DNA from 2 places in the Mesorhizobium sp. M0306 genome. Region 2 is predicted to be linked to the other one. Evidence: riboswitches for the same ligand, from Rfam matches in the RefSeq annotation. Region 2 holds a riboswitch; the other holds the start of a gene.
What was found. Region 2 has a riboswitch for thiamine pyrophosphate ahead of thiC (phosphomethylpyrimidine synthase ThiC). Riboswitches for the same ligand answer to the same signal wherever they lie in the genome.
Positions count from the first base shown of each region.

Region 1: another riboswitch for thiamine pyrophosphate. It lies ahead of thiB (thiamine ABC transporter substrate binding subunit); the one in region 2 lies ahead of thiC (phosphomethylpyrimidine synthase ThiC).

Region 1 covers NZ_JAMYRY010000001.1:824,089-829,596, forward strand. The annotation lists gene NKI95_RS04275 (M48 family metalloprotease) at 1-69, opposite strand, end outside; gene thiQ (thiamine ABC transporter ATP-binding protein) at 324-1,115, opposite strand; gene thiP (thiamine/thiamine pyrophosphate ABC transporter permease) at 1,112-2,728, opposite strand; gene thiB (thiamine ABC transporter substrate binding subunit) at 2,977-3,990, opposite strand; TPP riboswitch at 4,034-4,148, opposite strand; gene NKI95_RS04295 (thiamine diphosphokinase) at 4,276-4,920, shown strand; gene NKI95_RS04300 (ABC-F family ATP-binding cassette domain-containing protein) at 4,922-5,508, shown strand, end outside.
Region 2 covers NZ_JAMYRY010000005.1:184,442-189,949, forward strand. The annotation lists gene NKI95_RS11035 (thiamine phosphate synthase) at 1-144, opposite strand, end outside; gene NKI95_RS11040 (thiazole synthase) at 141-914, opposite strand; gene thiS (sulfur carrier protein ThiS) at 916-1,113, opposite strand; gene thiO (glycine oxidase ThiO) at 1,082-2,083, opposite strand; gene thiC (phosphomethylpyrimidine synthase ThiC) at 2,080-3,915, opposite strand; TPP riboswitch at 4,019-4,135, opposite strand; gene NKI95_RS11060 (Fic family protein) at 4,318-5,508, opposite strand, start outside.

The DNA.
Region 1 (5,508 bases), on a different contig from region 2:
GAACATCTGGCAGCTTGCCAGCGCCACGGCAAGACCGGCCAGCGCCAGAAAGCGCGCCAGCGGTTTCACCCTCCGATTGTCGATGCCGGTCGGCAGATCGGCTTCCTTTCAAGTCCTGGGACGTGACCGCGAAAATCGGGCGCGATTTCCGGAAAGCATCACGCGCAAAATCAAGTGCTACGGCGTCCTTCGTGCGTCCGACAGATACGAGGCAGCAAGGGCAAATCACGGTCTAGGCCGGACCAGCTCCTGGCGGACCTAGCCACACTACCTCGACCATGGCAAGCAAGCGCCGCTTCGCCTTCCGCCGGTTTGACCATAAATTATGTCCGCTTCCGGGCAACATCTCGTGATCCGGCCGCAAACGGACCCGAGCCGATATAGCGTCGGAATGCCTCCGGTCCAGCCCCGACGAAAAAATCAGCGGCGGTGCCCGTCGCGGCAACTGTGCCACCATCCAGGAAAACCATGTTTTGGCCGATACGGCGCGCATCGTCCGGCTGGTGCGTGACGAATAGCACCGTCATGCGCTGCTCCGAATGGACGTCGGTCACCAGGTCGAGCATGTCGTCGCGCAGTGCCGGTCCGAGCGAAGCGAACGGCTCGTCGAGCAACAGCACCGGTCGGTCGCGCACCAGGACCCGGGCGAGCGCGACGCGCTGCCGCTCGCCGCCGGAGAGTTCGCGCGGCAGCCGGCTTTCCTTGCCGGCAAGGCCGACGCGCTTCAGCGCTGCGGCGATTGCGGCGCGATCGGCCTCGCTCAGCCTGAGCGAAGGCGAGCGGCCGAGCCCGACATTCTGCTCGACGGAAAGATGGGCAAACAGGTTGTTTTCCTGGAACACCATCGATACCGGCCGCGCTGAAGGCGGCGCAGTGCTGACATCGGCGCCACCGATCAGCACCCGGCCCGACCGCGGCGCCTCGAAACCGGCCACCAGATTGAGCAGCGTCGACTTTCCCGAACCGCTCGGCCCCATGATGGCGGTGATCTCCGACGCCGGGAAATCGACATCGAATGTAAGCGGCGTTTCACCATAGCTGAACGAGACATTGTCGAGCCGCACCGCCGCGCCTTTTTCCACCGAAATGGACCGTTCCGGGCTGATCGGCATCATGATTTCTCCCTCCTTCCCAGCAAGTCCGCGGTCAGCACCAGCGCCAGGCAGACAAGGCCGAGCAGCAGCGCCAGCCCGGCCGCATCCTCGGTGCGGTAACTGCCCATGCGCGCCAGCAGCAGGTAGGGCAAGGTCTGCACGGAATCGCTGCCGAACAGCGCAATGACGCCAAGATCGCCGAGCGACAGCGCCATGGCGAAAGCGAAGCCGGTGGCGAGCGGCCGCCGCAGCGACGGCCACTCGACCAGCCGCAACCGGTTCCAGCCCGAGATGCCAAGCTGTGCGCAGAGCCGTTCGTGGCGTTCGCTCGCCGCGTCATAGGCAGGGCGGATGGCGCGGATGGCGAATGGCATCGCCATCACCGCATTGACCGCAACGACCATGACGGGGGCGATCGCAAAGACATCGCTGACGGTGCGCAGGAGCAGGAACCAGCCGGCGCCGATGACGATGGGCGGCACCACCAGGACGAACCCCGCACCGGTGTCGGCCAGATGTTCGAGCAGTGTCCGCCGGCCTGTTCGCCGGGTGAGCGCCAGCGCCCGGCGCGCCATGACCAGCGACAGCGACAACGCAACAGAGAGCAGCGCCGATAGAAGGGAGAGCACGCCACTGGTCGCCGTCGCTTGCCGCACCGCGCTGTCGCCGGCCAGGCGGCCGAGATCGGCGCCAAGCCCGGCTGCCAGCGTCGCCGCCATCGGCCCGGCGACAAACAGCAATGCCAGCCCGATCACCAGCGCGTTCAGCCCGGTCTCGGCCGCACCGGCTGAAAAATACCGGCGCGGCGCCACCGGTAGATTGGCGTCCCCGACCATATTGGCGCCGAGCCGCGTCAAGGCCAGCACGACGACGAAGGTCAGGGCAATCTGCAGCAGGGTGAGCGTCACCGCCCGCGCCGGGTCGAAGTCGAAACGCAGCGCCTGGTAGATGGCAACCTCCAGCGTCGTCGCGCTGGGTCCGCCGCCGAGTGTAAGCACGATGGTGAAGGAGGTGATGCACAGCATGAAAACGAGCCCGGCAACGCCCGGCAAGGCCGCACGCAGCGGCGGCCATTCGATCAGCCGAAAGGCCGGCGCAGCGCCCATGCCAAGCTGGCTCGCCAGCCGCCATTGGTTGGCCGGCACGGTCTGCAACGCTTCAAGGAACAGCCGCGTTGCCAGCGGCAGATTGAAAAAAACATGGGCCACGAGAATGCCCGACAGGCCGTAGATGCCGGGCCAGCTCTGGCCGCCTAGCGCGCCGAGCGTGCCGGCAAAATAGCCGGCGCGGCCATAGAGCGCCAGGACACCGAGTGCGGCAACAATGGCCGGCAGCGCCAGCGGCACGGCGAAAAGCTGCAGGATGAAGCCTCGCCCGAAAAACTGTGGATGCCGCGACAGGGCACGCGCGACGAACAGCGCCGGCGCGACGGAGAGCAGCGTCGAAAGGACCGCCTGCCAGAGCGTGAAACGGGCGACGCGCAAGAGATAGGAATCGAAAGCGGAGGCGGCGCCGGACAGGTCGCGTGTGGCTTCGACGACGAGCCCGGCGAATGCCCCGCCGATCAGCAGCGCGATGGCGGCGAGCGCGACGATGCCGGCAGTGACGCGGGAGTCAGGACGGCGAGCCTGCATTTCGCGCTACCCAGCTTAACGATGGGTGCTGAGAGGAGGAACTTGGCTGAGGTCGTGTTCCCGCCCACCCCCCTCTGGCCTACCGGCCATCTCCCCCGCAAGGGGGGAGATCGGCAGCTTCGTTGCCCCGCTCATTCCTGCCGCAGTGGAGATTGGCGAAAGCGGCTGAGAGCTCAATCTCCCCCCTTGCGGGGGAGATGGCCGGCAGGCCAGAGGGGGGTGGGCGGGAACGAACACCATATGGAATCCTACTTGCTCATCGCCGCAAGCCACTCATCGACCCAAGCCTTACGATTTGCCGCGACCTCTTCCGGGCTGAACAGCAAGGTCTTGGTCGGCTTGACCAGCTTGTCGAACGCCGGGTTGAGCGGCTTGTCGGTTTTGCCGGCCGGGAACATCCAGTTGGTTTCGGGAATGACGTCCTGGAATTTTGGCCCGGTCATGAAGGCAATGAAGTTTTCCGCCAGCGGGTTCTTCGCGCCCTTGGTGGTGATCCCCGCAACCTCGATCTGCAGATATTCGCCCTCCTCGAAGGACGCCGCCTGGTAGCGCTCGGTGTTTTCGGCGACCATGTGGTAGGCTGGCGACGTGGTGTAGGACAGCACCATCGGCGCCTCACCCTTGGTGAACAGGCCATAGGCCTCGCTCCAGCCCGGCGTCACCGTCAGCACCTTCGCCTTGAGCTTGGCCCAGGCTTCGGGCGCCTTGTCGCCATAGACCGACTTGACCCACAACAGCAGGCCAAGGCCCGGCGTCGAGGTGCGCGGATCCTGGATGACGATCTTCTCTCCGGCATCGCCCTCGACCAATTCCCTGAGGCTCTTCGGCGGGCTCTTCAGTTTTTCGGTATCGTAGACGACGGCGAAATAGCCATAGTCGAACGGCACGAAAATATCGTCGCTCCAGGCTCCCGGGACGCTGACGCCCGACACAGCGCCGTGCGGCGAAAACAGGCCGGTTGCCTTGGCGTCCGCAGTCAAATTGGTATCGAGGCCAAGCACGATATCGGCCTTGGTCGCGGCGCCTTCCAGCTTCACACGGTTGAGCAGCGCGACGCCGTCGGCGGCCGAGACGAATTCGACGACGCAGTTGCATTCGGCCTCGAAGGCCTTCTTCACCGCCGGTCCCGGACCCCACTCGGCGGTAAAGCTTTCATAGGTATAGACGGTCAGCTTATCCTGTGCCGATGCCTGCCCTGGCAGGGCCAGCGCGGATGCTGCAAGCAGGATAATCGAGACAAGAGAGTGGAAAAAACTGCGCATCGGCGCCTCCTTCGTTCGCGTTGAAAGGAATTGAGGCGTCGGGCTGTCCGAAACGTCTAATCCCTCCGCCGGTACAAACCGGATCAGGTTCAGCGGGTTGGCAGTCTTGCCTCTCAGCCGGTCCGCGAAGATCGCGTCCGGCACCCCGTTAGAGCGTTGCGACACATAGGCCCGGCCGAAGTGCTGCGCAAGCGGAAGTTTGCCGAGCATCCAAAGCCCAGCCTTCCGTTTCGTCTGCCGTTTCATCTTCCGTTTCCGGGGCAGGGCTGGTAAGGGCCACGAGATATGAGCACATTCACCATCCTGCTTGGCGGCGATCTCATCCGCACGCCGCTGCTCGACCGCCAGGTCGAAGGCTCCCGCGTTATCGCCGCCGATGCCGGCATCGGCCATGCCCGCATGCTGGGCCTGAGGCCGGAACTCTGGGTCGGCGATTTCGATTCCGTGCCTGCCGATTTGCCGGAGGATCTGGCCGCCGTGCCACGGCAGGTGTTTCCCGCCGAAAAGGACAAGACCGACGGTGAACTCGCTATCGCCGCCGCGCTCGAACGCGGTGCTACCAGCCTTGTGCTCGCAGGCGCCTTCGGCGGCAAACGCACCGACCACATCTTCCTGCATCTGGCGCTGAGCGTCCGGCTGGCGGAAGGCGGAACGGAAGTGCTTTTGACCAGCGGCGCACAGGAAGGCATTCCCTTGCTGCCCGGAAAGGTTGGCTTCGACTATGCCGACGGCACACTGTTTTCGGTGCTCGGCTTTTCGGATCTTGCCGGCCTGACAGTCACCGGCGCCAAATGGCCGCTCGCCCATGTCGAGGTTGCCTTCGGGTCGTCGCTGACCATTTCCAATGAGGTCAAGGGCCGGCTGGAAATCGCGCTGGCCAGCGGCCGCGCGCTGCTGCTCGCGCATCCTTTTCCCCTACCTGAAAGCTGATATGGCGCCGCCGCTTCTCAATCTCGACGAGATAAAGCTGACCTTTGGCGGCACGCCGCTGCTCGACGGTGCCGCCCTGACGGCTTCGGCTGGCGACAAGATCGCCCTGGTTGGCCGCAACGGCTCGGGCAAGTCGACGCTCCTCAAGATCGCTGCCGGGCTGATCGAACCGCAGGACGGCGAAGTCTTCCGCCAGCCCTCGGCGACTGTGCGCTATTTGCCGCAAATGCCCGACATGGACGGTTTTGCGACCATTCGCGCCTATGTCGAGGCGGGGCTCGGACCCGCCGACGATCCCTACCGCGCCACCTATCTGATGGAGCATCTCGGCCTGTCCGGCGAGGAACGGCCGAACGACCTCTCCGGCGGCGAGGCGCGGCGCGCGGCCCTCGCCCGCGTCATGGCGCCGGAGCCCGACATTCTCCTCCTCGATGAGCCGACCAATCATCTCGACCTTTCGGTCATCGAATGGCTGGAGGAGGAGCTTGCCCGCACCTCCTCGGCGCTGGTCGTCATCTCGCATGACCGCCGTTTTCTCGAACGCGTGTCGCGCGCCACAATCTGGCTCGACCGCGGCCAGACCCGCCG
Region 2 (5,508 bases):
GGCCTTCGCCTTCCGGATTTCGGTGCACAACCTGGCCTCATCTATGGTCTTGATGCGCAGTTGCACCAGCCTGACGCCAAGCGGCACTAGCCGTTCGATCCAGGCAGCGCTGTCGACGATCAGGTAGAAGGGATCGAGCTTCATGAAAAAACTGCCCTGCCGATCGCCGGCGTCGACGGCACGGCGACGTCGCGCGGTTCGAGCATTCCCGAGCAGAAGGCCTCACGACCGGCCTCGACCGCCTTGCCGAAAGCACGCGCCATGCCGACCGGATCGGCCGCCTTGGCGACCGCCGTGTTCAGGAGCACGGCGTCAAAGCCGAGTTCCATGACGGTCGCCGCGTGCGACGGCCGTCCGAGCCCGGCATCCACGATCATGGGAACGTCGGGGAAATGCCCACGCATCGAGCGCAGCGCCATGAGGTTGATCGGCCCGAGGGCGGAACCGATCGGTGCGCACCACGGCATCAAGGCCTTGCAGCCCGCCGCAAGCAGCCGCTCGGCGACAACAAGGTCGTCGGTGGTATAGGGGAATACCGCAAAACCGTCCTCGTACAGGATGCGGGCGGCTTCGACCAGACCGAACACATCCGGCTGCAGCGTGTCGTGGTCGCCGATCACTTCGAGCTTGATCCAGGTCGTCCCGAAGATCTCGCGCGCCATCTTCGCGGTTGTGACCGCTTCCTTGACGGAGTGGCAGCCTGCGGTGTTGGCAAGGATTCTCGTGCCAAGCGAGCGGATCAGCGACCAGAATTTTTCGCCTTCCCTGCGGCCTGCCATCTCACGTCGCAAGGAGACGGTCACCACCGACGTGCCTGACGCCTTGACCGCATCGGCAAGGATGGCCGGCGAAGGATACTGAGCCGTGCCGAGAAGCAGGCGGGAGGGAAGCGTTGTCCCGAGAAGATCGAACATGCTAGCCTCCCTGCATCGGCGAGAGGATTTCGATCCGGTCGCCGTCGCTCAACTGGAATTCCGCCCGGTTGGCTTTGTGCACGAGGTCGCTGTTGACGGCCGTCGCCAGCCAATCGCCCTCATAGTCGAGCGCGGCAAGCAGCTCCGCCAGCGTGGTGGCGGCAACCTCATGCGCTTCGCCATTGACCGTTAGTTTCATGGGCAAGCTCCTTGGTTCTGTCTTGACTGAAAATCAGGTCGGCAGCCTGGCGCGCCATAGCGGGGGCGAGGAGAAAGCCGTGACGATAGAGTCCGTTGATCGCTATGATCTCGCCGTTCGTTTCCACGCGCGGCAGGTTGTCGGGAAAGGCTGGACGGACGCCAACACCGGTTTCAACGATCTCGGCCTCGCCAAAGGCCGGATGGAGGGCATAGGCGGCACCCAGCAGCTCCATCATCGATCGCGCCGTGACCGGTCCGACAGACTGGCTTTCAATCATCGTCGCGCCGATCATGAAACGGTGGTCGGTGCGTGGCACCGCATAAAGCGGAAAGCGCGGATGAAGCAGCCTGACTGGGCGCGACAGCGAGACATCAGGCGTATTCAGGATTAGCATCTCGCCGCGAACGCCGCGCAGTCGGTCATCGCCCGCCGCCATTCCCGTGCATTCGATCTGGCGATCGAAACCGGAAACAGCCGAAGCGTCGGCGCCGAAGTGGAACTCGACGCCCATCGCCGCCAGCCTATCATGAAGTGCCGCCATCGCCTGACGCGGGTCGAGATGGGCTTCGTCGGGGAAGAGCAGTCCGCGGCGGAAGCGGCCGGCGAGGTCGGGCTCGAGCAACACGATTTCATCTTCATCGACACGCCGATGACCCGAGGTGCGGCTGGCGAACCGGTCGAGCTCGCCCGCATCGCGCGGCGCGGCCACGACCAGGGTTCCGGCCCGTGTCACGTGACCCGGCAGTACCGCATCCCACCAGTCGGCGGCATCGCGTCCGAGATCCAGCACTGGCTGCTCCGCGCTTTCACGCTCGCACCATGGCGCCAGCATACCGCCGGCGAACCATGACGCATTGCCGCCAAGGCTGTGCCTTGTCTCGGCAACGGTCACAGCCGCGCCGCGCGTGGCGAGTTCGAAGGCGACGGTGAGGCCGCCGACGCCAGCCCCTTTGACCAGCAGTCTCATGATCGCTCATGTGCCTCCGGCACAAGCGGTGCGCCGGTCTCGTCCGAGGGCACGTAGAGGTCGCCGCCCTCGCGGTATTTCGCCGCCATCGCGGCCATTCCCTCTTTTTGGGCCTCCGTGCGGATATCGTGAGAGATACGCATGGAACAGAATTTCGGACCGCACATCGAGCAGAAATGTGCCAGCTTGTGCGCCTCCTTGGGCAAGGTCTGGTCGTGGAAGGACCGCGCGGTTTCGGGATCGAGCGACAGGTTGAACTGGTCCTCCCAGCGGAACTCGAAGCGCGCCCGGGAAAGGGCATCATCCCTAACCTTTGCAGCCGGATGACCCTTCGCCAGATCGGCGGCATGGGCGGCGATCTTGTAGGTGATTACGCCGGTCTTGACGTCGTCGCGATCGGGAAGGCCAAGATGCTCCTTGGGCGTGACGTAGCAGAGCATGGCTGTGCCGAACCAGCCGATCATGGCGGCGCCGATACCTGAGGTGATGTGGTCGTAGCCTGGCGCGATGTCGGTCGTCAGCGGGCCAAGCGTATAGAACGGCGCCTCACCGCAGACGGCGAGCTGCTTGTCCATGTTCTGTTTGATCTTGTGCATCGGCACGTGGCCCGGCCCCTCGATCATCACCTGGCAGTCCTTTGCCCAGGCGATCTTCGTCAATTCACCGAGCGTTTCCAGCTCGGCGAATTGCGCCGCATCATTGGCGTCGGCGATCGAGCCCGGACGAAGCCCGTCGCCGAGCGAGAAGGAGACGTCATAGCCGCGGCAGATGTCGCAGATTTCCGCGAAATGCTCGTAGAGGAAGCTTTCCCGGTGATGGTGCAGGCACCATTTGGCCATGATTGAGCCGCCGCGCGAGACAATGCCCGTGACCCGGTCGACGGTCAGCGGGATGTAATGCAGCCGCACACCGGCATGGATGGTGAAGTAGTCGACGCCTTGTTCGGCCTGCTCGATCAGCGTGTCTCGATAGACCTCCCAGCTCAGATCCTCGGCGATGCCGCCCACCTTCTCCAGCGCCTGGTAGAGCGGCACCGTGCCGATCGGCACCGGCGCATTGCGCACGATCCATTCGCGGATGTTGTGGATGTTGCGGCCAGTCGACAGGTCCATCACCGTGTCGGCGCCCCAGCGGATCGCCCACACCATCTTTTCCACTTCCTCGGCCATCGAGGAGGTGACCGCCGAATTACCGATATTGGCGTTGATCTTGACCAGGAAATTGCGGCCGATGATCATCGGCTCGCTCTCGGGATGATTGATGTTGGCGGGAATGATCGCGCGTCCGCGCGCCACCTCGTCGCGCACGAACTCCGGCGTTACGAAATCGGGGATGGCCGCGCCGAAGGCTTCGCCGTCGCGCTGCAGCTTGCCGCGCAACATCTGACGGCCGAAGTTCTCGCGGATGGCGACGAACTCCATCTCGGGGGTGATGATGCCGGCGCGCGCATAGCCAAGCTGGGTCACCGCCTTGCCTGCCTTGGCCCTGAGTGGCCGGTTGCGAATGGGAAATTCCGGCGTCAGGCGCTCACCGGTCACAAATCCGTTGTCCTCCGGCCGCACGCGGCGGCCGTCATAGGCCTCGACATCGCCGCGCGCCGTGATCCATTCGTGGCGAAGCCGGGCAAGACCGTTTTCAATGCTGGTTTCGACAGCCGGGTCGGTATAGGGGCCGGACGGATCGTAGACGGTGACGGGCGGCTCGCCGGCCGTTGGATGGACGGAGATTTCGCGCATCGGCACCCTGATCTGCGGATGGAGGACGCCGGGCTTGTGGATTTTCCGCGAGGCTGGCAGCGGTCCCGTCGAGACGGCGGGAGTGAGGGCATTCATCTTGAGGCTCCTTTGCTCATGCATTGGAGACCCAGTTCTGTGCCGGAAGGATGAAAAGACGCTTCTGTCGACCTGCCGAAACAGGACCTGGGGCGTAAACTCCCGCAAAGCGCTTGCACCGTCCCTACGCCAGTATGAACTGGATCAGGTTCAACGGGTCACTGCGCCGCGAAAGCAAGCAGTATCTCAGCCCCTTGCCGGGACTCCCCTGGTGAATGCGTCAGGTTGAACGGGCCGGCGCCGGTTTGTCAAGCGCGTTCTGGCCGCGGCCGATCGGCGGCCGGTCAGACCGTGCGGAAAAAATCGTGCATGTCTCGGCGACAAGTCAAGCGTGGGAGATGAAGGCAGGGACAAGGGAATCGCAAACGGTCGGACTAAAAATCGATCCTGATGATCACGCCTTCAATGGGCACCAAAGGTTTGCGCGTAGATCGCCTCGATTCTTCCTGCCTCGTCACTGGTCAGCGCGGCGAATTCCTTTTCGCGCGCGCGGTTCGACAGATGTCCATCATTCTGGTGAAGAAAACGGAAGAGCAGATCGGTCAACCGCTCGGGCATCTCGATAAAGGCGTCCACCTGCTGCCGGAATTGATCGTAGCGCTGCAGAAATGCGGTTTCCTCGGGAAGGTCCCGTTCGATCGTCCGCCGAACGCAGGCATAGAGGAATTCGGCGTGCGGGGTTGCATCGAAGAACCGGTAGAAATCACCGGTGTCATTCAGCACCCGGACGTTGAATTGCGGCGTCGGTTCCCATTCCACCAACGGCAGAAGGCGCTGCGAATAGCTCTCGAGCACGCCCCTGTACTCGTTGATCTGGTCCAGGATCGCGGCCGAGACGGGAAAGACCACTCCCGGCGGATTGAAGCCGCGCATGGCAAGGACGTGGTGGATTAGGTAGCGGTGAATGCGGCCGTTTCCGTCCTCGAACGGGTGGATGTAGACAAAGCCGAAGGCGAGGATTGCGGCGGCTATGACTGCATCAAGGTTCTGCGCGGGGCCCTGATCGAAGGCCGCCATTCCATCGATTAGCCGCGGCAGGTCCTCGGGCCGAGCGCTGATGTGATCGGGCAGGGGCGTGCCGTTGTCTCGGTCATGCTCACCGACGAAACCCCCTTCTTTTCGGAAGCCAAGTCTTACTAAACGGGCGTCGCCAAGTACAATTCTTTGCAGACGCAGCAGCTCATCGCGATCGATCGGCCAGCGGCCGGCTTCGCCGATGGCGCGGCCCCAGCGCTGGATGCGATCTTGCGGCGGGCGCTCGCCCTCGATCGCATAGCTTGATCGCGAGTCTTTGAGCAAAAGAAAGGCGGCGGTCCGAGCAAGGAGGTCGCGCGGCACGTCCGCTACGATTGCCTCCGCGCGCCGCGGTAGTTCAAGGGCGATGAATTTTTCGAGAGTCTTGGTTCGGAACACCAGCGGGCAGAACTCAGGCGTGCCGGGGAGATTGTCCCTTATGCGGTAGCGCGAAGCGGTCTTCTCGGATCCGGGCCACTGCAGCTCGGGATCGACAACCGAAACGTATCGTCCGGCCTCCGCGTCCGCCAGATCGAGACGCGTGCCCGTCAGCCATTCATATAGAAACCAGATGCGGCG